DNA from 3 places in the Idiomarina sp. UBA3176 genome. Region 2 is predicted to be linked to each of the others. Evidence: predicted binding sites of a transcription regulator. Region 2 holds the regulator's gene; each other region holds the start of a gene.
The links. The regulator LexA, encoded in region 2, represses DNA repair genes until DNA is damaged. The targets are predictions, from matches to a motif close to TACTGTATNNNNATACAGTA.

Region 1: the regulator LexA is predicted to act here: its motif matches at 4,394-4,413, upstream of B2U97_RS04295 (ImuA family protein).
Region 3: the regulator LexA is predicted to act here: its motif matches at 4,007-4,026, upstream of B2U97_RS12530 (YebG family protein).

The regions. Positions count from the first base shown of each region.
Region 1 covers NZ_DEXU01000009.1:422-10,210, reverse strand. The annotation lists gene ccoG (cytochrome c oxidase accessory protein CcoG) at 1-493, shown strand, start outside; gene B2U97_RS04315 (serine/threonine protein kinase) at 486-1,490, shown strand; gene B2U97_RS04310 (thiol:disulfide interchange protein DsbA/DsbL) at 1,529-2,146, shown strand; gene B2U97_RS04305 (mechanosensitive ion channel family protein) at 2,148-3,383, opposite strand; gene B2U97_RS04300 (acyltransferase) at 3,396-4,307, opposite strand; gene B2U97_RS04295 (ImuA family protein) at 4,426-5,025, shown strand; gene B2U97_RS04290 (Y-family DNA polymerase) at 5,025-6,428, shown strand; gene B2U97_RS04285 (error-prone DNA polymerase) at 6,412-9,531, shown strand; gene B2U97_RS04280 (gamma carbonic anhydrase family protein) at 9,544-9,789, opposite strand, start outside.
Region 2 covers NZ_DEXU01000020.1:106,969-116,757, reverse strand. The annotation lists gene B2U97_RS08585 (glycine C-acetyltransferase) at 1-678, shown strand, start outside; gene tdh (L-threonine 3-dehydrogenase) at 689-1,714, shown strand; gene glpE (thiosulfate sulfurtransferase GlpE) at 1,722-2,060, shown strand; gene B2U97_RS08570 (rhomboid family intramembrane serine protease) at 2,064-2,888, shown strand; gene B2U97_RS08565 (flagellar basal body-associated protein FliL) at 2,882-3,280, opposite strand; gene B2U97_RS08560 (chorismate--pyruvate lyase family protein) at 3,359-3,940, shown strand; gene ubiA (4-hydroxybenzoate octaprenyltransferase) at 3,942-4,793, shown strand; gene plsB (glycerol-3-phosphate 1-O-acyltransferase PlsB) at 4,781-7,303, opposite strand; gene lexA (transcriptional repressor LexA) at 7,435-8,052, shown strand; gene B2U97_RS08540 (SOS-response cell division inhibitor) at 8,049-8,486, shown strand; gene coxB (cytochrome c oxidase subunit II) at 8,792-9,789, shown strand, end outside.
Region 3 covers NZ_DEXU01000025.1:52,893-62,681, reverse strand. The annotation lists gene B2U97_RS12565 (serine hydrolase domain-containing protein) at 1-601, shown strand, start outside; gene B2U97_RS12560 (hypothetical protein) at 672-914, shown strand; gene arfB (alternative ribosome rescue aminoacyl-tRNA hydrolase ArfB) at 957-1,367, shown strand; gene B2U97_RS12550 (hypothetical protein) at 1,364-1,558, opposite strand; gene B2U97_RS12545 (hypothetical protein) at 1,539-1,958, opposite strand; gene B2U97_RS12540 (flavin reductase family protein) at 2,092-2,748, shown strand; gene B2U97_RS12535 (MFS transporter) at 2,738-3,919, opposite strand; gene B2U97_RS12530 (YebG family protein) at 4,055-4,369, shown strand; gene B2U97_RS12525 (M14 family metallopeptidase) at 4,428-5,339, shown strand; gene B2U97_RS12520 (DEAD/DEAH box helicase) at 5,368-6,618, opposite strand; gene B2U97_RS12515 (DUF6436 domain-containing protein) at 6,806-7,348, shown strand; gene B2U97_RS12510 (sensor domain-containing diguanylate cyclase) at 7,377-8,279, shown strand; gene B2U97_RS12505 (DUF2937 family protein) at 8,357-8,863, shown strand; gene B2U97_RS12500 (isovaleryl-CoA dehydrogenase) at 8,814-9,789, opposite strand, start outside.

The sequences.
Region 1 (9,789 bases), on a different contig from region 2:
AATGAATTATCCAAAAGGACTTATCCGCTTTACCACCGAACGTAACTTAGCCGCGAAAAACAAAAAAGAGAAAACCAATCCGTGGCGGATGAAGAGCATCGGCTACTTTATTATGGTTCTGGTGGTGAGTAGTGTAATGGTATGGGATGTCGCAACTCGTGTGCCCCTGGAGGTCGATGTATTACGTGATCGTAACCAGCTGTTCAGAGAAAACATTGAAGGGCAAATTGAAAACGTCTTTACCTTAAAGCTGGTCAATAAGTCGCAACAGGACATGACTTACCGCGTGGAAGTTAGAGGCTTTGACGAGTTCGAGTTAATTGGCGATTCTACAAAACAGGTTTCTGCGGGTGAAGTCGGAACATTGCCGGTAACCGTAGCGGTTCCACCTTCATTATTAGAAGGTCAGGTCACAGAGTTTTACTTCGTGGTCACAGCGGTTGATAATGCGGATATAACTAATACGCATCAGAGCCGCTTTTTATATGAATGATTCTACAGAGAACGCGTCGGACTTTGCTTTTCAGGGACTGACGCCGGATCTGGTTGTTAATGCCTTAGAAAGTGTCGGTTTGTATCCCGCATCGGGCTTGCTGGCACTTAACAGCTATGAAAACCGGGTTTATCAGTTTGCTGACGATGATCGCAAACGTTACGTGGCAAAGTTCTATCGCCCGCAGCGCTGGCGCACAGAGCAAATTAACGAAGAACTGGAGTTTGTTGAGGAGCTGGCGCAAGCCGAGGTTCCGGCGGTTTCGGCTCTGGAGCTGCAGGAAAAGCGCCTGCACGAGTTTGAAGGCTACCGATTTTGTGTGTATTCAAGCATTGGTGGCAGAGCCTTTGAGCCTAATGACCTGGACGAACTGGAGCGGCTGGGACGTCAAATAGGCCGTATGCACGCGGTGGCTCAGGCGGGCAAGTTTAAAGTCCGGGAAACCATTGACTACGAAGGTTTTGTTGAACAGTCTGTTGCCGAGCTACGTCAGTCCGCCTTATTACCGGCCGAATTAAAAGACGCCTTTTTTGCCATTCTTGATCCCTTAAGTGAGCGCTTACGTTCTACACCCTTGCAGGACTTCGAGTATCAGCGGCTGCATGGCGACTGCCATATTGGTAATATTCTGCAGTATGAAGAGCAACTGACTTTTGTCGATTTTGATGATTGTCGCTCCGGGCCTGCGGTTCAGGACTTATGGATGATGCTGAACGGGTCACATCAGGAGCAAACATTACAGATGGATGCGCTGCTGACCGGCTACGAAGATTTTTGTGAGTTCGATACGGCGCAATTGATATTAATTGAACCTTTGCGCAGTTTCAGAATCATTCAATATATGGCATGGTTATCACGCCGGTGGCAAGATAGTGCCTTTCAGAGAGCGTTTCCCTGGTTTGCAGAAAGCCGATATTGGGAACAGCAGATTCTGGCATTGAAAGAACAATTGGCGGGGCTGGATGAAGCACCGATCAACCTTGGCTTTAACGGCTAGTTTGAATAGACAGTTTTAACGGATAACAGGAAATGACAATGAAAAAGTGGTTAATGGGTTTTGCCGGGGCATTAATGGTCGCAGCGGGTTTTGCTCAGGCTCAGAATTTTGAAGAAGGTGTCCACTACGAAGTGGTAGCCGATGAAGCGACCAGCAAGCCGGAAATTGCAGAGTTCTTCTCGTTTTACTGCGTGCACTGCTACCGCTTTGAACCTATTGCAAAAGAACTGAAATCTGAATACCCGGATGCTTTCAAGAAGGCTCATGTGTCGTTCATTAGTCCTCGCGGTAACGTGGGCGAGACCATGACTCAGGCTTTTGTCGTTGCGCAAAAACTGAATAAGGAAGAAGAGATTGCCGCGGCTATTTTTGATTACAACTTTAATAAAAATAGCATGCTGACCAGCAAACAAGACATTCGAAATGTATTTATTGTTAACGGTGTTTCCGGTGATGAGTTTGACAAAGCTATGGCGAGCTTCACTGTGCGCGCTGCGGCGTCTAAAATGGATCGCCGGGCAAGCAACTTAGGGGTTAACGCAACGCCAACTTTTATCGTTAACGGTAAATACAAAATGCTGCCACAGGGTTTCCGTGACAGCGATAATTTTCAGGAAGACTTTTCTGATTTAGCCGGTTATCTGTTAGAAAAGTAACTCAGGACTCCGGTTTATAGTCACAATAAGCGCCTTCTTTGTTTTCAGAGAAGGCGTGGTTGTTATTCAAGTACTGATAATTCTTCAGTCCAAAGTCTGGCATCACACTGTATAAATACTCGATAATTGAGCTTTGTACCGCTTCGTATTTCATCCAGTCCGTTTGTTTACAAAACGCATAAATTTCCAGCGGTAACCCTGCTGCTGTAGGCTGCATAAGGCGAGTCATACACAGAAGGTCTTCCCTCACTTGTTCGTGGTTTTTCAGGTAGTTATTAGCAAACACTCGAAACACCGTTAAATTACTGACTGGCTTTTGCAATTCGTTTTCGCTCAACCAGTTGTCAACGGACTGGTTAAAATGCTTCTCGGCAACTTCTTCCAGTTCTTCATCGGACAAAACTCTGGAGCTGTCCAGGTCAATCATTAAGGCGCGACGCATTCGGCGACCACCGGTATTGATCATTCCCTGCCAGTTTTTAAACGACTCATGAATCAGTATATAGGTGGGTAAATAAACAATTGTCTTATCCCAGTTCTCAACTTTTACGGAAATGAGTCCCACCTCTTGAACTTTACCGTCTACACCGTGTTCGGATAGCTCGATCCAGTCACCAATAGCAACCATACGGTTGGTCGCCAATTGCACCCCGGCTACAAAGCCCATTAGGGTATCCCTGAAAACCACCATGAGAATGGCTGTCATTGCGCCGAAACCACTTAGTAAGTACATAGGCGATTTGTTCATAATGATGGCAATAGTGATGAGAATTGCCATCAGTACCAGTATCAGTTTTATGACCTGAATGACTCCGGTAATGGGGACTTCACGCGCTTTATAAGTATAGTCATAGGCAATGGAAACGACGTTGGCCAGGGCTGTCAGAATACTGGTAATAACCCAGGTCAGATAAACACCGACAACGGTGCGTAAAGGTGACTGCCAGCTTTCAAAGTTATCGATGAATAGAATGGGTATGAAACTGTGTATCAGGATAACTGGGGCTAAGTTTGCGCAACGCTTAAAAAGGCCACTGTTAACCAGCGACTTATACCAGCGTTCGGGCGCCCTTTTTAACAAGTGCTCTATGGCATGATCGATAAGCCAACGCGCTATGGCATAGGTAATGTAACAACCAATTAGAACCAATAGAGAGCTGATAGCCAAGCTCAGTTCTTGTAGGTTGCTTTCGATACCGAATTTTTTTAGCCATTCTTTTACAAACTCGAAGTCCATTATAAAACTCTCTTAGCGTGTGCCGTGAATTTCCTTACGCATTTCGTCGATGGTTTGGTCTTTTTCCTGCCAGCGCGTATTCAGCCATTGCTGAAAATGAGCTCTGAAAGCTTTATCACTGGCATAATCGCCAATTAAATCCTCGGTAATCGGCCGTGTCTTTATATCAACATAGACGTTTTTCAGCTGTCCGCTTAATAAATGCCAGACTACCGGGCGTTTGTCGGTTCCCGGGTAGACTATAGTGATATCCAGAATGGCTTCAAACTGACCGCCCATAACTTGCAAAGAGAAGGCCGTTCCGCCTGCTTTAGGCGGCAGCAGGTTGCTAAAAGGGCTGTGTTTTTTCGCGTGCTTCTCTGGAGTAAATCGCGTGCCCTCACAGAAATTGACCACAGTTGTAGGAATGTGACGGAATTTGGCACAGGAGCGCGTTGTTGTCGCAATGTCTTTGCCTTTTAAATGCGGTTTTTTCTCCAGCAACTCTTTTGAGTAGCGCTTCATAAAAGGCATATCCAGTACCCAGCAACCCCAGCCAATAATGGGTATCCACATAAGTTGCGACTTTAAAAAGAAGCGCGGCATAGGCATATGACGGCGAGTCAGGTGCATTAGTACCAGCACATCTACCCAGCTACGATGGTTAGCCATAACCATGTACCAGCCTTTCTCGTGGATATCGAGATCCCCTTTAATGTGCCACTCCATACGCTGAGTCAGCTGGAACATCATCGACATACAGTATGCCCAGACTCTGAATAGAGCATTCCCCAGAAAAGAACAAATGCGCTGAGGCGTTTTAAAAGGCAGTAACACTTTAAAAATACCAATACTAATAATCGAAACACCAATAATAGCGGTGGTGATTAATCCCCATGAAAAGTTAATAACGACTCTGAAGGGAATGAGTATTGATGTCAGCATGCTGCCCTATCCTAATTAGAAACAATGAGATAAATAATAACTGAAGCCAGTAATGATGTCTGTTGGTAACGAGTAAAAATTAATGATACTGTATATATGTACAGTATTCGGAGGTTTTATGCAGACAAAGCTTCAGACTCTTATTCAGCAAGGGCTTGTTTGGCATGGTCAGGTTACCGACAATCAGACAGCAACCTTAAGCTCCGGTTTTTCGTCGTTAGATACGGCGCTGGGCGGTGGCTGGCAATACCCGGGGTTGCATGAATGGCAGTTGCAAACTCCGTTTTCGGAGCAGGCACTATTGTTGCCATTAATACAGCGTGCGGTGCAACAAAAGCAGTCAGTTTTCTGGGTAAACCCTCCGGCCTGGTTGTCGGCTGCTGGCTTACATCATTATGGACTTAATGAGTCTATGCAGGTGGTTGTTCAGACCAGTGCAGAGAAAGCTGCCTGGGCGTTTGAGCAGATATTGCAGACAAAAAATGCGCTGGCTTTAGGCTGGTTTGCACAAAAAGAGACGACAGCTCAATCTGTTCGGCGTTGGTATAAAGCTGCCCAAACCGGGCAGATGGGCGTGGTCTTGAGCGAACCCGCTTTAAATGAAGAGGCGCGGGCTTATTCTAACCGTGTACGGTTAAAGCTTGGTGAATCGGGTGTCACGCTCGACATACTAAAACGTAAAGTGGGTTGGCCGCTGGAAGGCGTTGTTCTGAACTAATGTGGCTATATTGTCATTTTCCCCAACTACTACTGGATAATCGGGTGCGCTTACAGCCTGACAGCAACACCCTGCCGCTGGCACTTTACCAGTTACAGGGTAACCAGTCGGTTATAGTGCAGTGCAACACCTTGGCGCGGGAGGCTGGGGTCAAAACCTCTATCCAGACGGTTATGGCAATATCGCTTTGTGAGCAACTGCAACTCGTTGAATATATTCCGGAGCGTGAGCAGCAGGTGTTGCAGCAATTAGCCACCCGACTTTACCAGTGGGCAGCTAAGTTAGTTTTGTATCCATCCAAAGGTCTGGCAATTGAGTTGAGTAGTCTGGCGCAGTTGTATGGCGGGATGGATGCGGTATTTAACACGTTATCCCGAGAGGTTGATGCGCTGCCAATTAAGGCTCAGCTGGCAGTCGCGGATAACCCTTTAGCCGCTCAATTATTAGCAGAATATGACTGCCCGGTTTCGTTAAACCCCAAAGAGTCTGCACAGCTGCTGGCTCAGCTACCTATTGGTGCTGCCGGTTTAGGAACAAAAACACAGAAGCATTGTAAAGCCGCTGGTTTTCGTCAGCTGGGAGAGCTCATACAGTTATCGGGAGATGAAGTCGGCCGGCAGTTGGGCCTGGAAACACAGTTATATCTGGAGCGAATTCAGGGTCGCCAGCAGCAAAGTTATAATTTTTTCACTCCACCGGAAAGTTTCCGGCAAAGCCTGGATCTGGTCACTGAAATTCCTCACTGGCAAGGGTTGTTGTTTCCGCTAAAAAGACTGTTCGGTGAGCTGGAAGATTTTCTCTATCAGCGGCAAAAAGTAACCCAGCAGGTTAGTATTGAACTGCATCACCGATATGAACCTCCTTCTGTTGTTCCCGTCGCTTTAGCTGAACCCGGCTGGCGGGGGCAGAGTTTTTTGTCGTTACTGCAGTTAAAAATGGAATCTATACCCTTGCCAGAAGCGGTTATAGAAATTACGTTGGTAGCTAACGAGCTATTGCAGTCTGAACAGCACAACAGTCACTTTTTTGGTGTGCAGCAACACCGGCATGAAACACTGCAGCTTATTGGCCGGTTACAAGCTAAGCTTGGCAACAATGCCGTGTTCTCGCCAGCCATGAATGACGACCCTCGCCCCGGTAATAACGAATTTCGACGCCCGGCAGGGGAAAAGCCTCAAATTTTATCTGCGGCGCCTAAGCGGCCTCTTTGGCTATTACAGCCTCCGCAGCCAACTTCAGTGGATTTATGGCAACTATGTCACGGGCCGGAACGCAAAGTCTGTGGTTGGTGGGACGCTGGTGACATAGCGCGCGATTACTGGATTGCCCGGGACAAGTTTCAGCGTGTGGGTTGGCTCTATTTTGAGTCCGGACAATGGTATTTGCATGGTTGGTTCAGCTGATATGTTTAAAGGTTCCGGTGGAAAACCTTTTGCTGAGCTACACAGTTTAAGCCACTACAGTTTTTTGCGCTCAGCCGCTTCGCCGGAGGAACTGGTGAGGCGCGCAGATGATCTGGGTTATGCCGCCATAGCAATAACTGACGAATGCTCTGTGGCCGGTATTGTAAAAGCCTATCAGGAGTCAAAAGCGCAGGGTATTAAACTGATTGTGGGTAGTGAATTCAGGGTGACCGAAGTGGGTACGCTGGTTGTGCTGGCGCCAACCCGGGAAGCCTATGCGGAGCTTTGTAAAAAAATTACACTGTTCCGTAGTCGCAGTGAAAAAGGCCATTATCAGGCCAACATCGATGATTTTTTCGACGGGTTCTCTCAGTGTCTTTTATTGTGGCAGCCAGACTTTTCTCAGGCCCAGCTTCTGGCCATTGGTGAAAAGTTGAAATCGGTATGGCAGCAGCGCTTTTGGCTATTATACGAGCGGCATTACCAGGCTGACGATGAAAGGGCTTTTCAGGCTATGGTTGAGCTACAACAGGCCGTTAAAGTGAAAGTCACCTGCGCTGGTGGCGTTCGCATGGCAACCATTGAACAACAGCCGCTGTATGACATTCTGAACGCGATTCAACATGGTGGCTCTTTAGCGCATCAGCCGGGGTTAGCCAGTAACAACGCGGAGCATCATCTGCGAAGCCTGAGTGAGTTGCAACAGTGCTACCCGCAAAAGTGGCTAGCCGAAACACTGGTTATTGCTCAGCAGTGTCAGTTTTGTCTGTCCGAACTTCGTTACGAATACCCCGTCGAACTGGTTCCTGAAGGTATGAGTGCCTCCGGCTATTTAAAGCAGTTAACTGAACAAGGCGCTCGCTGGCGTTATCCGCAAGGTGTGCCCGAGTCGATAAAAGCGCTTTATTTAAAAGAGCTAAGCCTGATAAAAGAGCAAAGCTACCAGCCTTTCTTTTTAACCATTCATGACTTAGTTCGTTTTGCCCGTGAGCAGGGAATCTTATTTCAAGGGCGTGGTTCGGCAGCAAACTCGGTGGTTTGTTATTGTCTGGGCATTACCGCGGTTAACCCGGCGCAAATTCAGGTGTTGTTTGAACGTTTTATTTCTAAGGAACGGAACGAACCTCCCGATATCGATGTGGACTTTGAGCACGAGCGCCGCGAAGAAGTCATTCAGTATATTTACCGCAAGTACGGTCGGCAGCGCGCAGCGTTGGCTGCAACGGTTATTACCTACCGTTTTAAAAGTGCTTTTCGTGATGTTGGCAAAGCTCTGGGCTTTAGTGAGCAGCAACTGCAGTATTTCCGTCGCAACTTAGACCGACGCGACAAAGAGCAAAGCTGGCAGCAACAGCTGGTGCAACAGCACCCCGAAGTCACAAATTCGGTAAGGGGGCAGCACCTTTTACAGTTCACTGAGCAATTGATGGGTACTCCCCGGCATTTGTCGCAGCATGTCGGCGGTTTTGTTATCGCTGCCGATGACTTGTCACGGCTGGTTCCGGTAGAAAATGCCTCGATGACGGACCGAACGGTTATTCAGTGGGACAAGACGGATCTCGAAAGCCTGGGCTTATTAAAAGTAGACGTGCTGGCGCTGGGCATGCTGACGGCCTTGCGGAAAATGCTGGCGCTTATTAATTCGCGCTATGACCAGCAACTGACCATGGCAACCATTCCGCAGGAAGACAGCCGGGTTTATCAGCAGCTGCAAACCGCCGATTCTATGGGGATTTTTCAGATAGAGTCGCGGGCGCAAATGAATATGTTGCCGCGATTAAAGCCCAAAACTTTTTATGATCTGGTCATTCAAATTGCGATAGTGCGGCCCGGCCCCATACAAGGCGACATGGTGCATCCCTTTTTACGTCGCCGCGCAGGTCTGGAAGAGGTTGATTACCCTAGCGATGAAGTAAAGTCGGTATTAGAAAGAACGCTGGGCGTACCTATTTTTCAAGAGCAGGTAATTAAGCTGGCTATGGTCGCGGCTGGCTTTAGCGGTGGCGAAGCGGATCAGCTTCGTCGGGCAATGGCTTCGTGGGGGCAAAATGGGCATTTAACCCGCTTTGAAGACAAGCTTATTAACGGCATGCTGGAGCGAGGTTATAAGCAGGAGTTTGCAGAACGGTTGTTCCGGCAAATTTGTGGCTTTGGACAATATGGTTTTCCTGAGTCTCATTCTGCCAGTTTTGCTAATTTAGCTTATGTGTCGTCCTGGTTTAAGACCTACCACCCGGCTGCTTTTTATGTCGGCTTACTGAACAGTTTGCCTATGGGTTTTTATTCGGCATCGCAGTTGGTACAGGACGCACAACGCCACGGCGTAGCGTTTTTGGCTGCGGATATTAACGCCAGCGACTGGAACTATTGCTGGTTGCCTAAAGAAGATACGAACTCTGATGAGACTGTCCGCATGGGCTTAAGGCAAATTCAAGGCCTATCCGAAAGCAGAATAAAACATACGTTGATGCAAAGGCCGGAGGACGGTTTCACCAGCATGCATGAATTGCGAAAAAGCGGATTGCGGGACTCCGATATCAACGCCCTCGCCCGCGCCGACGCATTAAAGAGCATTGCTGGACACCGGCATCAGGCACATTGGCAAAGCTTGTCTATGAGTGATCAGCAAATGCCGTTGTTTGAGAATGTTAAGGATCGCCCTGCCCGCCAACTGCCTGCGCCTGATGAGCCGGACAATATAAAAGCGGATTATGAGTCGACCGGATTGACCTTAGGCCGCCACCCATTAGCTTTGCTGAGAAATAACCCTGAGTTAAAAAACTGTGTCTTGGCCAGCGACCTAATGACCTGCCGCTCAGGACAAGTGCTGACTCTGGCCGGCTTAGTCACCTGCCGTCAAAGGCCTGGCACCCGTAGCGGCGTCACTTTTTTAACTTTGGAAGATGAAAGCGGAAACAGCAATGTGGTGGTCTGGGCGAATACCGCTCGCCAATTTCGACAATGCTTCCTGACCAGCAACCTGCTTTGGGTAAAAGGCATTGTCGAAATTCACGATGGTGTGGTGCATGTTATTGCAGGCCGGTTAAAGGATTTATCCGGCCTGTTAAGTTTCACTCGACTGGAAAGCCGTCGTTTCCACTAAGCTTTCATTAACTTAAGAAACTGGACTCACTTGTAAAAGGTAGTCGTCTTTTAAATCGACGTAGTTTTGTGCCGATTGGCTTAAAAAGTTCGCCTCACCGCTATTAAGGCGTCTTTTCTTTTCAACTGGGCTGCCGACATATAAGTAGCCACTTTCTAAGCGTTTGCCCGGAGGAACCAGACTACCGGCTCCAATAATGACATCATCTTCTATGACGACATCATCCATTATAACGGCTGACATGCCTACTAATATGCG
Region 2 (9,789 bases):
GCACGCCACAAATTAATAGCAACCGACGGTGTGTTCTCAATGGACGGCGTTATTGCCAACTTAAAAGGTATTTGCGACCTGGCCGACAAATATGGCGCGCTGGTCATGATGGATGACTGCCACGCTACTGGTTTCTTAGGCGAAAACGGTAAAGGTACGCATGAATACTGCGACGTTATTGGCCGTGTTGATATTATCACCGGTACCTTAGGGAAAGCGCTGGGTGGTGCTTCTGGTGGTTACACTTCAGGTAAGAAAGAAGTCATTGACTGGTTACGCCAGCGTTCACGCCCTTACCTGTTCTCTAACTCAGTAGCACCTGCCATTGTTCAGGCGTCTATTCGTGTACTGGATATGCTGGCCGAAGGCGGCAAGTTGCGCAGCCAACTGTGGGAAAACGCCAGCTACTTCCGTGAGCAAATGACGAACGCAGGCTTTACTTTGAGCGGCGCAGACCACGCCATTATTCCTGTTATGGTCGGCGACGCCAAACTGGCCTCTGAAATGTCAGATCGCCTGTTGGAAGAAGATATTTATGTGATCGGCTTTTCCTTCCCTGTCGTTCCTAAAGGCAAAGCTCGTATCCGCACGCAGATGTCTGCGGCACACACACGTGAACAACTGGATCGCACCATTGAAGCCTTTACCCGCATTGGTAAAGAGCTGGGTGTGATTTAAGGAGTAAAGAATGAAAGCTTTATCAAAACTGCACGCAAAACCCGGCATTTGGATGACGGACGTTGAAAAGCCGGAATGCGGTTACAACGATTTGCTGATTAAAATTAAGAAAACCGCCATTTGCGGCACCGATGTTCACATTTATAAATGGGACGACTGGTCGCAGAAAACCATTCCGGTGCCTATGGTGGTCGGCCACGAGTACGTGGGTGAAGTTGCCGCTATGGGCGACGGTGTTCGTGGCTTTGAAATTGGCGACCGTGTCTCCGGCGAAGGCCACATTACCTGTGGTCACTGTCGTAACTGCCGTGCTGGCCGTCGCCACTTATGCCGCAATACCTATGGTGTGGGTGTTAATCGTCCGGGGGCTTTTGCAGAATACCTGGCACTACCAGCTGAAAACGCTTTTAAACTGCCAGATGACGTTACTGATGAAATGGCAGCTGTATTTGACCCATTTGGGAATGCTGTTCACACCGCCCTGGCTTTTGACCTGGTGGGTGAAGACGTGCTGATTACCGGTGCGGGTCCTATTGGTATTATGGCAGCAGCCGTTGCCCGTCACGTTGGCGCACGCCACGTGGTTATTACCGACGTCAACGAATACCGCCTGGACTTAGCTCGTAAAATGGGCGTTACCCGGGCAGTGGACGTTAGCAAAGAAAAGCTCTCTGACGTTATGAACGAGCTGGGCATGAAAGAAGGCTTTGATGTGGGTCTGGAAATGTCCGGTGTTCCGTCTGCGTTTTCACAAATGCTGGAAACCATGAACCATGGTGGCAAAATTGCCATGCTGGGCATTCCACCAGAAAACATCGCTATAGACTGGAACCAGGTTATTTTTAAAGGTTTGGTTATTAAAGGCATTTATGGCCGCGAGATGTTTGAAACCTGGTACAAAATGGCCAGCTTGCTGCAGTCGGGGCTGGATATTTCGCCTATTTTAACGCACGAAATGCCTATTGATGACTTTGAGAAAGGCTTTGAAACCATGATTTCAGGCCAGTCCGGCAAAGTCATACTAAATTGGGATTAATGCGTAGATGAGCAATTATCAGCTAATGGAATTACCCATCGCCGTTGAGCATTGGCAAAATGGCGATGCGGTTTTTGTTGATATCCGCGACCCGCAGTCCTTTGCTGCGGGCCACATTCCGGGCTCTCAGCATCTGGATAACAGCAACCTGCCGCAGTTTCTGAGTTCGGTTGATAAAAACCAAAAAGTGATTGTGGTTTGCTACCATGGCATTAGCAGTCAGGGGGCAGCTGATTACATAGCTGGCAACGGTTTTACTGATGTGCACAGCATGGACGGCGGCTATACGGCCTGGTCCATGTCTTTTCCTGAACATACTTCTCATAAAGAAACCGAAAGGGACTAAACCATGCGACGATTGCTCAGCAGCCGCGACTCAGACTGGATGCACAAGCTGTATCAGTATTTACGTCAGCAAGGCATGCCAGTCAGCGTTACTGAACGCGGTGAGCAATTGGAATTATGGTTACATCAGAGCAGTTATGAAGCTGCCGCTAAAACACTGATTCAACAGTTTAAAGATAACCCAGAGCTAGCCGCTGCGCCCGTTCAAGCAAAGCGAACTTCGGAACGAGGTTCATCATCACTGTCTTTTAGTTTGCTGCAGCAAAGCGGTTGGCTGACCCGAATTGTCGCGGTTCTGGCGTTGCTGGTGTTTGGGATGGTGCAAATGTACCCCGAAACCGTACTGGAGACACTGAGGATCAGCCAATATTTTTCGGCGCTTCCCTACGATCAGCCCTGGCGCTTTATTACGCCCGTACTGATGCACTTTACGCTGCTTCATCTGGTATTTAATATTTTCTGGTGGTGGTATCTGGGCGGTCGTATTGAACGTTCTCTGGGTATATCCTGGTTACTGGCTCTGCTGTTATTCTGCGGTATTACTGCAAACGTTATTCAGTACCTTTTCAATGGCCCTAACTTTGGTGGGCTGTCCGGTGTGGTCTATGGCTTGCTTGGTTTCTGCTGGATATACAGCTTCAATCGCCCAACGCCGCTGTATCTGCCACCGGGGCTGATTATCTTCATGCTGCTGTGGTTAGTAATTGGCTACACCGACATGCTATGGATAAATGTTGCTAACGAGGCTCATCTGGCCGGGCTGCTTTCCGGCTGTTTTGCAGGTTTTGTAGTGCGTTGGTTAAACCCTAAAATGCGGCCGCTTCACTGATAAATGTACTTGGTAAAAAGAACATCGCGGATAACTGGATTACCGGTTTCCTGCTGCATCAGTTCTTTTGCTCTTTCTATACATTTTAAACGAAGTTGATCGCGTCCCGTCATGGTTCGCACCTGACGTTCGGTCGCGGTACTTAAAATTGACACAAAGGCATTACGCAATAAAGGCGCGTGGTGTTCTACCACACTAACGTAACTGGGGTCCGGCACCATCACTTCAATAGCAACCCGAATGAAACCCAACCGGTAATCGTTTCCCTCTTTCAGGTAATTGGTGGTGATATCAGGCTCAAAGCCGTAGTACGAAACGTCGTCTGCCGACGCCACCGTTACACTGCTGAACCAAAGAAAAATACTGGCAAATACTGTTATCAGAAGTTTCATAGCCCTACCCGGCCCGATTGCTGTTCAATTAAGTTCTATCTGCTATCATAGCGACAGAGCTTAATAACGCCAACACAAATGACAACAGAGTTTTATGCTACCCCGGTTTTTCCAGTTAGCAAAGCACTGCAATGGATGCCGCCCGAACAACTTGAATTAACCTCCACACAAGCCGACTGGCTGCTTTACGAAGGTTCGCTTACAGAACGTCTGAAGCAGGTAGGCCAGCAGTTCTCCGTTAAGTTACTGGGCCAGCAATTGCTTGCCCCTAACACTGAAGAAAAGCAAAGGTTAAAAGGTAAGGACCAAGTCGTTATTCGGGAAGTTCTACTATACTGTAATGAAAAGCCTTGGGTTTTTGCGCGCAGTCTATTTTCACCCAGCGCCGAAAACGCCAATACACTGAATTTACAACAACTGGGGAATCAGTCATTGGGTGAGTCTCTATTTGCCCGTAGCGATTTATACTGCGGAGACATAGAAGTGGCAGAAGTTGCTCTGGAACACCCGGTTGCTCAGCTTAATCAGCAGTGGTTTGGGATAAACCAGAGGCTGCTCGGCAGACGCCGAATATTTTCAACGGGCGGTGAGCAACTGTTAGTCAGTGAAGTATTTCTGCAGCCCTCGCCACTTTACTCTTCGCCGAATAACAGGAGTTAGTATGCAAAAGTTAGTCGCTTTTTGGCAGTTAATGCGTGCGGACAGACCCATTGGTACCTATTTACTTGCCTGGCCGACCATCTGGGCACTCATGATAGCCGGAGCTGGCGAGCCGCCCCTGCGTATCGTCGTCATATTTTTGCTCGGTACTTTTGTCATGCGCTCTGCCGGTTGTGTTATTAACGACTTTGCCGACCGTAATTATGACGGTCACGTACGCCGCACGCGCCAGCGTCCTATTCCGGCGGGAAGAATATCGGCAACTGAAGCGATGATAGGTTTCATCGCCCTGTTAGCCATTGCCTTCGGGTTGGTTATGCAACTGAACACTGAAACGGTCATGCTCAGCTTTTTCGCCGCCGGCGTAGCGGCACTTTACCCGTTTTGTAAACGCTGGACGCATTTGCCACAAATAGTGCTGGGCATCGCCTTTAGCTTCGGCATTCTCATGGCCTTTACCGCACTGGAATCTGACCAATGGTTTATTGCTGGCTTACTATTTCTTGCCAATATTCTCTGGACGGTCGCCTACGATACCGAATATGCCATGGCAGACCGCGAAGACGACTTAAAAATAGGCCTGCAGAGCACGGCAATTTTGTTTGGTCGCTTCGACCGTCTGGCTATTGGCTTGATGCAACTCGCGACTCTGGCCTTATTGGGCTGGGTATTGCACTTAATTACCGTTGAACTTTGGGTGTGGCTAGCATTAGCGGCTATTTTTCTGTTGTTTGCTTACCAGCACTGGCTAATACGACACAGAGAGCCCGGAAAGTGCTTCCAGGCTTTTCTGCATAACCATTATATTGGCATGGTATTCGCTATTGGCTTAGCCGTGCATTACTGGTTCTGATTACTCTCAGTCGGCTTTTGCTCTTCTTTGGGTGCTTCTTTTTGTTCATGTTCGGCCTGCTCTTTCAACTGCTGAACGAACTGCTCAACCGACTGACGAATGGTTTGTAGCACAGGACCGTCAATGAGCTCATCGACCTGATCGCTGAGCTCGCCCACCGGCTCGGCAGCAATTTGCTGGCCGTCGTCATTAATTTCTACCAGACCTTGCTGTTTTAAACTGGCAATGAGCGTCGACATGACTTTCTTATCGTAAAATTCCGGCGCATCGATGCCGTGAATGGAACTTAAACGTTCGGCCAGGGTAATAGACTGCTTTTCGAGATCCGCGCGCATGATGGGCTGCGCCTGTTGCAGCAACTCAAGTACAATACAATAACGCTGCAAGGTTTCACTGGCACTGTTGGCCAATAACCGCAACCGATACCACTGCGCACTTTCCCGTTGCGCAATGGTGCAAATGCCATCTTCCAATGTAATTAACTGCTGGCGTGCCAACTCTTCGGCAAGAGCCTCTGTCCAGAGCGGTAGGTCTTCAACATTATGACTCAAATAAAGTTCAGCTTTTAACGACGGATAAATTGCCTGTGTCCGCGCCGCAATTTCAGCCACGCTCACTTTTTTCTTCGCCATGATAATTGACGCAACAATGCCGGGAACCACCATCAAGTGAAGAATATTATTCCGATAGTAAGTCATGGCTATGGCTGTCATGTGCTCCAGCGAGACGACTTCACCCATAGTATCGCTATTGACCGTAAATTTGTCAGTACGCAAAGCTTGCTGCCAAAGCTCTTCCGGTGTCTCGTCCGGCACGCTCATCATATTGCTGTAAGGTACTTCGCGCAGCACACCCAAATAAACGTCCAGCTGAGCAAGCAGTTCTTCTTTCATCAACGCATGGTGCTCTGAACTTAGCAAAGCTAATGCGGTAAGGTTAACGCTGTTAGCCGCCGCTGAATCGTTAATGCCCTGCATAACTTGCTCGGCTAAGCCACTCACCACCGGGTTCAACCAGCCTGGACGTTCCGGTTCCTGTGCCCCACGGGTGACCGACTCATGCCAGTTCGGCGCCACTTTGTCCAAATGGTGTTTTAAATTAATAGGCTGACCGAAAGTCACAAAACCCTGACCAAAGTTGCGCAGCTTGGCAACGGTTTTCAGAATTTGAAAAACCGACTCTTTTTCTTTGTCCTTACCTTTAAGCTCTTTCAGGTAAGTCGCTACTTCCATAATATGCTCGTAACCAAGGTAAACAGGTACCAGTGACACTGGCCGTTGCTGGTCACGCAACATGCCCTGCACGGTCATTGCCAGCATACCGGTTTTAGGCGGCAATAAGCGGCCGGTTCTGGAGCGGCCGCCTTCACTGAAGTATTCCACCGGGTAGCCTTTTTGGAACAACCAGCACAAATATTCACGAAAAACCGCTGAATACAGTTTATTGCCACGAAAACTGCGGCGAATAAAGAACGCACCACCACGGCGGAAAATACCGCCAACCGGGAAAAAGTTAAGATTCACGCCAGCCGCGATATGCGGCGGTACAAGGCCTTCTTTATAAATAACGTAGCTGAGCAGCAAGTAGTCCATATGGCTGCGGTGACAAGGCACATAGATAACTTCGTGCCCTTGTTGCGCCAGTCGTCTAATTGTATCCCCGCCTTTTACATGAATGCCGTTATAAATCCGGTTCCACATCCAGGTCATAAAACGATCTAACACCCGGATAAGTGTTGAATTATAGTTAGCGGCTATTTCATCGATATAAGATAAAGCGCGCTTGCGGGCGGCTTCTTCACTAATCTTTTTGCCTCTGACTTCATCCGATACGGCCTTTTTTAACGCCGGCGTATTAATGAGTGCTGACATCAGCTCTTTGCGCTGACTCAGTTTAGGGCCGGCAACGGCATGGCGCATACGTACGAAATGAACACGCGCTACCCGCGCTAATTTGTGCGCAATACGCATATCAGTGCCGTGGTCACGCGCCATAGTGCCCAGACTCACCGAACGAGAGAAACGCAGCAACACTTGTCGACCAGAAAAAATTACCAGCCAGAATTTACGCCAATGGCCCGGGTTATCTAAGTCACCGGTCATGGTGTTACCGGCATGCGCCTCTTCTCCGGCCTGGCGGCCCCAGAATACGCCCGCAGGTATCAGTTGCACATCCAGCTCCGGCTGGTCTTTATGCAGGGTTAATAACTGGTGAAATTCGGATACCGTTTGATCCGAGACCTCATTCGCCAATTCTTCCAGATACATGATTCGGTTATAGGTTTTACCATTAACCACAAGAGGGTCGACAGGGTCTGGCAAGCCACGCTTGTGCGCCGCCCGTTGTAAAATGGATAGATCCGCTTTAGAGGTTGAACGCATTACATAAACAATTGGCTTACCAACAGTTGCTGAATGCTCTTCTTCAGTGCCATCCCAAATTTCCTGAAAGCGCGTTAACCAGCGTAACGGGTATTTAAAAATTGGGAAAAAGCGGCTTATTCCTTTCATATAGAGACCTCTGTTTTAAACAGAAATACAGGATACCAACTTCGTGTAAAAATGTCGTTCAAGAAATTACTTGCGAAATCAATTTACCTGTATATACTCACAGTATCACTGTACAAATAAACAGGTACATTATGCGCCCGTTAACACCAAGACAATCTGAAATTCTTGAGCTTATTAAGGATAATCTGCACGCAACCGGTATGCCGCCGACCCGTGCCGAAATTGCCCATAAGCTGGGTTTTCGCTCTGCCAACTCTGCAGAGGAGCACCTGAAAGCTCTGGCTCGTAAAGGCGTGATCGAAATACTCCCCGGCATGTCGCGTGGTATTCGCCTCGTCGGCGATGACTACGATATCGCCGATGGCCTACCGTTAATCGGTCAGGTTGCAGCCGGTGAACCTTTATTGGCTGAACAACACGTTGAAGGCCATTACAAAATTGACGAGTCACTGTTTCATCCTGCCGCTAGTTTCTTACTAAAAGTAAACGGTATGAGCATGAGAGACATTGGCATTTTAGACGGTGACTTACTGGCTGTACATAAAACCGAACAAGCACGTAACGGACAAATAGTCGTTGCACGAGTTGAAGACGAAGTCACTGTAAAGCGTTTTGAACAGCGCGGAAAAACTATTTTGCTTCATCCTGAAAATGAAGATTTCTCTACCATTACTGTCAACCTTGCCGAGCAAGTTTTTGCCATTGAAGGGCTTGCGGTGGGTGTGATCAGAAACGGAGCGACCTTATGAAAACTCAATATCAGCAAAAACTACATCATCCGGGTCTGTGGACTGCTGAAACGTCAGTATCACCCTTCCCTATGGATGCGAAAAGTAATCCGGATTCATTTGATGTTGATACCCTTTCTCCAGTTATACAGCGGGCTTTACAGCAAAAACCCAGCCAGTGGATAACGGTTATTGGCGGCGACAAAAACGTCATTCAACAGCTTATCGCTTGTGGCGTTGCTGAGTCTCAAATTCGCTGGTTACGCAGCCACTCAGTTGAGCGCTGTGAATGGGCGCTGGAGCAAGCTCTACTCGCTGGTACCAGCAGTATGGTTATCGGTTATCTTGATTCTGTTTCCAGTCGCACCTGGCAGCGTGCGAAAATGGCCAGTAAATTAAGCGAAACACAGTATTTTCTGTTTGATAAAAACACACTGACATCCCACCTGCACTAACCCCACCTTTGTTAGTGTGTTTTCTTCCCCAAGGCTGCTTTTGCAGCCTTTTTTTAACAGATCCGCTTATTTTTTGTTCGTTCGTGTGATTTGATCTGGATCTTTCGTTGTAAATTCGTTAATAAATGCAGTACCCGAATATAAAAATAATATAACAACGATAACTACAACAAAGAGTCAGTAGAGAAAGCGATTTCTGGGGAGAAGCTGTACCTTTTTCTGCTTACCTCTTTGTTCTTCTAATTCAGGCTAGCAAAACTTGCTTTGCTGTCTCATTGAAGAATAAGAGGAGAAGCCACGTGAAAATGAAGCCTTTGTGGGCACTATTGGCGCTAACGAGTCTACCGGCTGCTGCTCAGTCGCGTCTCAATATGACCCAAGGTGTCACTGAAGTGAGTAACCGGGTTTACGATCTCCACATGACGATCTTCTACATCTGCTGTGTGATTGGCGTGATTGTATTTGGTCTCATGTTTATTTCGATGATCCGACACCGGAAGTCGAAGAACCCAACCCCCTCCAATTTCCATGAAAACGTCAAAGTAGAAATAGCCTGGACTATAGTGCCGCTGCTGATACTTGCAGGTATGGCAGTGCCGGCGACCACGACACTAATTGCCATGGAAGACACTTCAGATGCAGATGTAACGGTGCAAGTCACCGGATCGCAATGGAAATGGCACTACAAATACTTTGAAAATGAGGTCGAATACTTCAGCCGTTTAGCCACTCAGCAAGAACAAATTGATAATCAGTTTGAGAAAGGCGAAAACTACCTGCTGGAAGTGGACCGTCCGTTAGTTATTCCAACCAATAAGAAAGTGCGTTTTCTGGTTACCTCAGATGATGTTATTCACAGCTGGTGGGTTCCTGACTTCGCCATTAAAAAAGACGCGAACCCCGGTTTTATTAATGAAACCTGGACTAGGGTAGATGAGCCCGGAATTTATCGTGGTCAATGTGCCGAGTTGTGTGGCAAAGACCATGGCTTCATGCCCATCGTTGTTATAGCGAAGGAGCCCGCCGAGTACGAAAAATGGATTACCGAGAAAGAAGAAGAGCAACGTAAAGCACGCGAACGTGAACAAGAGTTGCTTGCTATGGAAATGTCAGAAGACGAACTCATGGACCTCGGTGAGAAAGTATACAACAGTACTTGTGCAGCTTGTCACCAGGCTAACGGTCAAGGCGTAAACGGCGTGTTCCCGGCACTTGCTGGTTCAGGCGTTGCGGTAGATCCTGAAGCCATAGACAAACACATCGACACCGTTGTTAACGGCGTTACCGGCACGGCTATGCAAGC
Region 3 (9,789 bases), on a different contig from region 2:
CACCGACCGTGTTTACATGGGCGGTGGACTTGTAAGCGACACGGCAACAGAAACGGCACTTGAAGTGACTCCCGGCAGTCGTTGGAAGTACGCTAATAACGACACTATGTTGGCTTTAAGAGCACTGCATGAACGTTTTGATACAACTGAAGAGTACTTACAATTCCCGTATAAAGCTTTGCTGGAAAAGATAGGAATGCAGCATACTTTTGTCGAAACCGACTGGCGCGGAGACTTCATTTTATCTTCTCAGGTGTGGACGACGTCTCGTGACTTAGCTCGTTTAGGTGTTTTGCACTTACAGGCAGGGCAATGGCAGGGAGAACAAATTCTACCGGAAGGCTGGCTGGATTATATTAGTATGCCAGCACCGGCTCAGCCACCGGAAGATGCTCCGGGCTACGGTGCGCAGTGGTGGCTTTATAACGAGCGCTTTCCTGAGTTACCTGACGATACTATTGCTGCCCGTGGAAACCGGGGACAGTTTCTGGTTGTTATTCCGTCAAATAATTTAGTGGTGGTTCGCCGTGGTTATGATATTGCTGGTGAGCAAGGATTTAACGAGCATGACTTTGTGCGGGATGTACTAAAAGCCCTATAAAAACTCCCTCAGGGTGAGCTGAACAGTGATAGACTGTCGCCACCATACGGACGTATACAGAGACCTTATTATGAACGAAGAACAGCAAGTGACTCAGAGCAAACATACTCAACAATACAGTGCTGACGGTAAAAATGTAGAAATAGATATTTATCGTACCGAAGACAGCGGCTGGATTCTGGAAATTGTTGATGAGAATAATAATTCAACGCTTTGGGAAGATGCGTTTGAGAACGAAGACGATGCACTTGCTGAAGCCCTCGACGCCTTGAAAGAAGAAGGTATAGATAACTTTATCCAGCCTGCTGAGTGATATGGGTAAAATCGTTTAATTTTATCGGTCATAAAGAGAAAGATGATTCAGATTTCACAACGAGTTGAGTTAGCAGATAACGAAATTGAATGGCAGTTTATCCGTTCCAGTGGAGCGGGTGGGCAAAACGTGAATAAAGTAGCAACTGCGGCTCAACTCATTTTTGATATTCAGGCCTCTTCACTTCCCGATTTTTATAAAAATCGCTTGCTGAAAAAATCTGACCACCGCATTACTCAAAGCGGAAAAGTGATTATCAAGTCTCAGGAAACTCGCAGTCAGGCACGTAATAGAGAGTTGGCACTTGAGCAACTAATTGATTTAATTCGCAGCGCATCTCAGGTTCAGAAAAAACGTATTCCGACGAAACCCAGCCGCTCGGCTAAAGAAAGACGACTAACCACGAAAAAGCAGCAGGGACAGAAAAAAGCACTTCGAAAAAAAGACTTCTAACCGTCGAAGTTCTGCAAAGAGCCGGAACAGTTTATTCTGGCGCATTCAAGTATTAGCTGTTTAAGCTCGCACTGACTGCAGTAATCACTGCAACGAATATCACTGGCCACTAACTTTTGCTCAAGCAGCAGCTTTTTAAGTTGCTCTTTACTCATTGAAAGTTGCAAGCGTTCAGGTTTGTTCATGCGCATAACCGGATTCCTCTAATTGTTGCATACAGTGCCCCAGGCAACGAGAATGCTGACAACCGGTAATTAAGAGTTGATAGCAGTACCGACAGAGTTCTTCTAGTGGCTGAGTTTTAGCCTGATTAAGCCATGACGTCAGTTGCTCAACACTTTCTTGTTGAAACTCGTACGCCTGTGGTTTTTGCTGGCAGCGAATATGGGTCGCAATTAACAAAATAGAACAGGTTGTAAAGCTTTGGATGGCATTGCCCGCCAGTACAGGTTCATTGAAGGCCTGTTTTGCTGAGTCGCGTGCGTGGCTAAGAAATGTCGTTGCAGCGCGATAATCTTTTTGGTTGAGCAGTGAGCTCGCTATTTTTAGCTTTTCCTGAGAGTTAAAGTACTCTTGATAGGCGTTAGTCATTATGCATCCTTTATTCTGGCTTTGATTAAACAAGCTAACGCAAATGATAATAGTTCGCAATAAGTTATTTGTAAACGATCGTAATTGCAAAATAAAACGTATAGATAGCCGACAAAGATAAACTGGAGCTTTAATGAAAACCTACAAACAGCAAGATTTAGCGAAAATGAATGACCGCGATCGAGCGCGTTTTGTGAACTGTTTATCCGGGTTTAAAAGTGCCAATGTCATTGGTACCCGTGACCGGCATCAGCAAAATAATTTAGCCATAGTCAGTTCTGTTGTTCACCTGGGGAGTAACCCGCCTCTGTTAGGGTTTGTTATGCGCCCCCAGTCGGTTTCCCGGCATACCTGGGAAAACATTGAAGAGAGTGGCGTTTATACTATAAACCAGGTTAACGAAAGTTTTTTCCGTCAAGCACATCAGACCTCGGCGCGGTATCCCAGAGAAACTTCAGAGTTCGAAGCCTGTGGCCTGACGCCGGAATTTGTCGATGGTTTCCATGCTCCTTATGTGGCCGAAAGTTCGCTCAGAATTGGTATGCAGCAGGTTGAAATTATTCCGATACAACATAACGACACAGCGTTAATTGTTGGGGAAGTTCGTTGGGTTGAAGTTAAAGAAGAGGCGGTAAAAGGCGATGGCTTCATTGATATCGAGTCACTTGGGGCAATGACTATCTCAGGGCTTGATGGGTATCATAGCACTCAGCGGGCCGCGCGTTTGTCTTATGCGAAGCCCGATGAGGAGCTCAGTGAGTTAGATGCAGAGGGCAAGCCTAAAGACTAACTATGTTGGGTGTTCTGCGGCTGTGTTTTTTAGTAACCCAAAATAATAGCAGGCCGGCCAGCGACAGCGCGCACCCAACCCAGCCAGTTCCTTGCCAGCTAAGTGGGGAAATAATAGCAAGACCGCCCAGCCAGGCACCTAAGGCGTTAGCCGCATTAAAAGCCGAATGGTTTAACGATGCTGCTAAAGTCTGAGCTTCTCCGGCTACATCCATTAAACGTACCTGCAGAGCCGGAACCAGCGCGGCAGAACTGCCAAGTAATAACACCATAGGCATCACCGTCCAGAGACTCTGTAGTGTTAAGGGAAAAATTGCCAGTACAATTGCTGACCAGAACAGAGAACCGCCAATGGTTAATTTCAGATTTCTGTCGGCAGCCCAGCCGCCGACCAAACTACCGGCCAACGATCCCAGTCCGTAGATAAATAAAGCAACAGGTATCCAGTGAGAATCCAACCCGGTGGCGTTTATTAGTGTTGGAGCTATGTAGCTTAGTACTGCAAACATTCCGCCGAAACCAATAGCTCCTATGGCCAGTGTCAGCCAGACCTGAGGGTTTTGTAATGCCTGCATTTCGCCACGGGCTGAAGTTTTCTTTTCATTCGGGTGTTTGGGTACCACAATGAAAATCATGACAAAGGCCAGTAAGCCTAAAGCTCCTACGGTATGGTATACGGTGCGCCAGTCGATAAGCTGACCTAACCAGGTAGCTAACGGGTTTCCGACCAGAATTGCCACGGTTAGCCCCATCATCACCATAGTTACTGCCATACCACGTTGATTTTTACGAACCATATCGGCCGCAACCAGACAGGCTATCCCGAAGTAAGCACCGTGAGGCAGGCCCGTTAAAAAGCGTAACACCTGAAGTAATGTGTAACTTTCTGCTGAGGCACTGGCGAAGTTGCCCAAAGAAAATACCAGTATCAGCGCCAGTAACATGGGTTTACGCGGTAGTCTGGCAAACAAAATGGTAATAAGCGGAGCTCCGATAACGACACCGAGCGCATAAAGACTGATTAAGTGGCCTGTTTCCCGGGTGTCGGTATTAAAGTCTGCGGCTACGTCGGGTAGCAGCCCCATAATGACAAACTCACCAATACCAATGGCAAAGCTTCCAATTGCCATTGCAAAAATGGCCAGTAGAACTTGTATTTTAGAGAACTGCATAGGGCGGATTTACTTCCTGTTGTAACGAAGGCCTGTTCGGAGTGCGCAGTTTAGCGAATGCTACAACTATTGCAATCTATGTCACTTTACTGTACAAATAAACAGTATATTTACACATCAGCAAAGGACCATACCATGGCTGTAGTAACCCAATATGTAGTTATTCGCGACGGAGCCGAGAAAATGACCTTCACTTCAAAAGCCGAAGCCGATGCGCACGATAAAATTCTGGATATGGCGGAAGCCCTGAACCCATTAATTAAAAGTAGCGAACTGTTCACTGATGAGCAACAGCTTGAGGATATGGCTCTGTTTTTAGCAAAAGAGCGTGAAAATGTACTTATTGCATTAGGGGCTAAAAAGCCAAAAAAACCTAAGACCGAAAAAGCACCGACTGAAAAAGCAGAAGCGTCCAAGCCTGCGGATAAAGAATCGACTAAAGCGGCTTAGTTACCTGCTAAGACTTTGCTAATATAGTCGCCTTGTTTTAAGTGAATAGGATTAAAATATGACGCAACAAACGATTTACCATATTGGAACACCGGGCACGCCCTGGGGAGCGACAGAAAAGGCTCAGTGGCTGGCCGAGCAAACCCAAAAACGCTCTTACTTCGATGATGTGGTTAGTAAGATTGAAACCTTTAAAAGCGATTTCGATGTAGACCAATACGGTGAACTTGCGTACGACAGCGCTACTTATCCTTTATTTGTGGTTAAAACAAAAAACTGGGATGACTCGAAACCAACGGTTTTAATTACCGGCGGAGTACATGGTTATGAAACCAGTGGTGTCCATGGTGCGTTGCGTTTTATTGAAACCAAAGCGAAAGATTATCAGCCACACTTCAATGTGGTGGTGGCGCCATGTTTAAGCCCCTGGGGCTATGAAACCATCAACCGTTGGAATCCGGCGGCTATTGATCCTAACCGCTCTTTTGTCGCTGATTCTCCAGCCGGGGAATGTGCGCACATTATGAATTATGTTGCTGGCTTAGGCGTAGATATTCTGGCTCATATAGATTTACACGAAACAACGGATACCGATAACAGCGAGTTTCGTCCGGCCAAAGCGGCGATGGATGGAAAAATTAATACGAACTGGAATATTCCGGATGGGTTCTATTTGGTTGGGAATTCAGAAAAGTCTTATCCTGAGTTTCAGAAGGCGGTGTTAGACTCGGTGGAAGAGGTGACTCATATTGCCGATGCCGACGACGAAAATAAACTGATAGGCGAAGATATTGCTCAGCGTGGCGTTATTTTATTGCCAACGGCGAAAATGGGATTGTGCATTAGCTTTAGCAAAGCAGAATATGCGACGACTACAGAAGTGTACCCCGACAGCCCGAAAGCAACGCCAGAACAGTGTATTCAAGCTCAGGTTGCTGCGGTAACCGGAGGACTGGACTTCTTAAAGTAAAGTCCGGTCCTGCTGGTCAGCGGTAGAATTAACGTCGTGTGTCCGGGCGCTTTTGGCGAGGCGCACGACGAGAGTTTTGAGGACGCCCTGTACGAGGCTTCTGAATTGGCTCCGGCTTTATGCTGGGGTCAGGTTCAAAACCCGGAATAATTTCCTTGGGTATCTCATTTTTAGTCAGCTTTTCTATGTCGCGTAGCAATTTATGCTCATCAACACAGACTAAAGACGCCGCTTCACCTTCACTTCCTGCACGACCGGTACGGCCAATACGGTGTACATAGTCTTCAGCGACCTGAGGCAGTTCAAAGTTGATAACGTGTGGCAATTCATCAATATCAATACCACGTGCAGCGATATCTGTTGCTACCAACACCCGCAACTTACCCGCTTTAAATTGTGATAAAGCTTTTGTTCTTGCCCCCTGGCTTTTATTGCCGTGAATGGCCATAGCCGGTAAACCATCATCACTTAATTGTGTAGCCAGTCTGTTGGCGCCGTGTTTTGTACGGGTGAAAACCAATACTTGTCGCCAGTTTCGGCTGCCTATTAAATAGCTTATTAGCTCTCTTTTACGCTTTTTATCAACCGGGTAAACCCGCTGTTGGATAGTATCTGCTGCTGCATTCTGACGCGCAACTTCAACCAGTTTGGGTTGTTGCATAAATTGTTGTGCTAACGCCTTTATCTCGCTTGAGAAAGTTGCAGAAAATAGCAGTGTCTGGCGTTTTTCTGGAATGAGCTTCATGACTTTTTTAATGTCATGAATAAAACCCATATCCAGCATGCGGTCAGCTTCGTCAAGAATCAGTACGTCAATTTTACTTAAATCAACGGTTCCCTGACGACTGTGATCCAGCAAACGTCCGGGTGTCGCAACAAGAATGTCGACACCACGACGCAAGGCATTAATTTGTGGGTTAATACCAACTCCACCAAAAATCACCAGAGACTTAAGACCGGTATATTTTGCGTAGGTATTCAAATTGTCTTCAACCTGTGCCGCCAGCTCTCTGGTTGGCGTAAGGATTAAGGCCTTAATAACAGGTTTTCCGTCGGTCTTTGTTTGCGACAATTTGTGCAGCAAAGGTAGCGTGAAACCAGCTGTCTTACCGGTACCCGTTTGTGCGGCGGCTAATAAGTCGTGGCCGGCCATAACGGTTGGAATGGCTTGCTGTTGAATTGGTGTCGGGGTGGTATAACCGCATTCAGTAACGGCTCGTAAAATATCGTCGCTCAATCCGAGTGACTGGAATGAGGATGGTGTTTGTTCTGTGGACATGAAGCTCCGGGAATTATGATAGTAGATACCGCGCTAATGTGCGGCTTTTCGACATTGTATCACAAAGGAGGCTAAACCTTTATTTAGAAAAGTCCCCTGAAGCTGAAGTTTTTCTTGATCCGCTGAAAAAGCGGGCGCATCATTTCCGCAAAATGTCATTTTGCAGTAGGGCGTTTCATTGTCACTTATGAAATCAGGTAAGGCTCGTTCCCTTTGGCTTATTATCGCTGTTGTGGCCTGGTTTGGGCTGGTGCTTCTGGGTATCAGTTATTTACTGGAACAACGGTTGGTCTGGTTTGATGAAAAAGGTGAATTACTGGAGTTCAGCAATAACGAAAAGCTGGAACCGCAGCTAGAGGCTGAGCTCACGCGTCTGGGTTATTCCCTTGCTGGCAGCGTTTTTCACATTACTTCCGGGGACTGTTCTTGTAACTGGCGCTCATCCGGGCATATGGCTAGCGTAAAAAGAAAGGTAGCGGAATCTAAAGGGGAAAACTTGATTGTTGATATCGATCAATATCCAACCTTAAAGCGCTTCGTTCCTGCAACTCCAGCGATTATCATGTTCAATAAATCATCAGAGCTGATTTACATTGGCCCATATGCCGATGGTGCTTTTTGTACTACTGAGAGTAGCTTTGTAGAAGAGCTGATACCTTCCGTTTCGGAGGAATCAGCGGCTCCTAAATGGGTTAATACCGTTGCAAAAGGGTGTTATTGCAAAGTTTAATGCGGCAGAACAGTGGAGCCACATAACGATGAAAGTAAAACAAACCTTTATTGAGTTCCTTGAAGTTATACCGGACGGTGCAATAGTTATTAATTCTCAGGGGCTCATTGTTGGTGTTAACCAGGCTGCCGCGGCAATGTTTCGCTATTCCTCGTCATCTATGCTTGAACTGCATCTTAATGAACTGTTACCTGAAGGTATGCGTGAGAAGCATGACCAGCATTTAGAAAAGTTTTTTAAGTACCCGGGCAGGCGCTCTATGGGAAACGGCTTGATTTTCCCCGCAATTCGTCGGGATGGTTCAACTTTTTATGCCGATATTATGCTGAATCAACTGGATATCGAAGACCAGCTGTATGGCATAGCGATAGTGCGGGATTACACTCTGCAGAAAAAATCGGAAGATAAAATTCGTCTCGAACTGGAGTTTGAGAAGCGTCAGGCTCTCACCGATCACTTAACCGGAATAATGAACCGACGCGCGTTTACCGCGCAATTACAAGATGAGATAAACCAGCTGGAAACCCATGGTACTCCCTTTGCTGTGAGTTTTATCGATCTGGACGACTTTAAAGAAATAAACGATGAACATGGACATCACTTCGGTGACTTGGTATTGCAAAAAATAGCCGATTTAATTCGTTTACACAGTCGGCATACAGATTATGTCGCCCGTATTGGAGGTGACGAGTTCGCTACCATTCACCCTATGATCTCCGCTGAAGACGCCAGACTCATGATGCACCGTTTACGTTGCCAGTTAGTGAGTGGAATAGGGCATGCCGAGTTACCTGTCACGCTGTCTATCGGCCTTTGTCAATGCGATAAACCTTCAGAGCATTACACTATTGAAGGCATTATGGCCCGGGCAGACAAAGCCATGTATCAGGCAAAGAGCGAAGGTAAAAACGCGGTCGTGCTGACAAGTTAAGTGTAATGAAGCGTAATTAAGTTTGATTGTCGCTTAAGGTCTGCTCTAAAGTGGTTAAGGGCTTTTAAGGAGAGACCATGGCAATCTTCACTTCCTATCTACGAATTATTCTACTGATTTCGGGCGTACTTGCCGGAATACAGTTGCCCGGCTTTGTTGATCAGTACGGTAAGAGTTTGCAGGCTCATATGGTTGAGTCAGAGCGCAGCCTGAACGAGTTTCGTGATGAAGCCGAGAAATTTTTCGATGGTAGTATTGAGGAACTTATTGCTCACTATCAGGCCAGTGACGACAGAGTATTTCAGGAAGGCGGGCAAAGCATCAGTGCCATTTATCAACGTAATCAATTGTTGGAACAAGCCTATCGTAGTTTCAGCCAAAATGCCTGGAGTGCTTATCAACAGGCATTTTTTACCCCAGTTGAGGACATTCAGCGCGAGGTTCGCAGCAGCTTTTCTTATACTGTAAAACTCAACCCCGGCGCTATTTTGTTTGGTTTAGCTTCAGGCTTGTTGCTGGCGGTATTTGGCGAACTTATTGTGCGTCTGCTGGCGAGGCCCTTTCGACAATCGCAGCACAATTAAGCCCTGTGGGCAATGTGCCATAGTTGAGTCCGGTCTTTGCTGCTAAACGGCTGGCACAAAAAGCATCAGCAACGTCGGTGCTGGCATGTTGAACTAATAAAGCGGCTTGTAACCCAACGGCCATGTTGTCCGTTATACTGCGTGCACGATACTGAAGCATATTTCTGTCCGTAAACTCACTTTTCAACCGCATAATAAACTGGTCGAGTCGTTTATCTGCACCTTGTGCCCGTTGCAGTTCGGCAAAATAGACATCGAGAACTTCTGGTTGTTTTTCTATTGCTCTAAGAACATCCAGACATTGAATATTACCGCTGCCTTCCCATATGGCGTTGACCGGCGACTCTCGGAACAGTCTCGGCATAATGTGGTTCTCCATAACACCGCTACCGCCAATCACTTCCATAGCTTCATAAGCATGATTCGGTGTGCGTTTACAAATCCAGTATTTGCCTATGGGCGTGGCAATTCGGGACAACAGTTTTTCATGCTCGTCGTCCTGGTTATCCATTGCCCGTGCTATGCGCATCATGTAAGTCATGGCGGCTTCGCTTTCAATGGCTAAGTCCGCCAGCAAATTTTGCATTAGCGGTTGTTCACTTAATTTAGTGCCAAAAGCTTCGCGGTGGCTGGCGTGGTGAATGGCCTGAACCACGGCTTGTCGCATGCCGGAAGAGGAACCAATCATGCAGTCGTAGCGGGTCGTTGCCACCATTTCTATAATAGTACGAACGCCTTTACCTTCTTGACCTATCATCCAGCCCAGCGCACCTCTTAACTCAGTTTCGCTGGAGGCATTGGCTGCGTTTCCCATTTTTTGTTTCAGCTGTTGAATCTGAATTGGGTTCTTTGAACCGTCTGGGCGCCAGCGCGGCACCAGAAAGCAGGATAATCCGTTGGCTGTTTGGGCAAGCACCAGAAAAGCA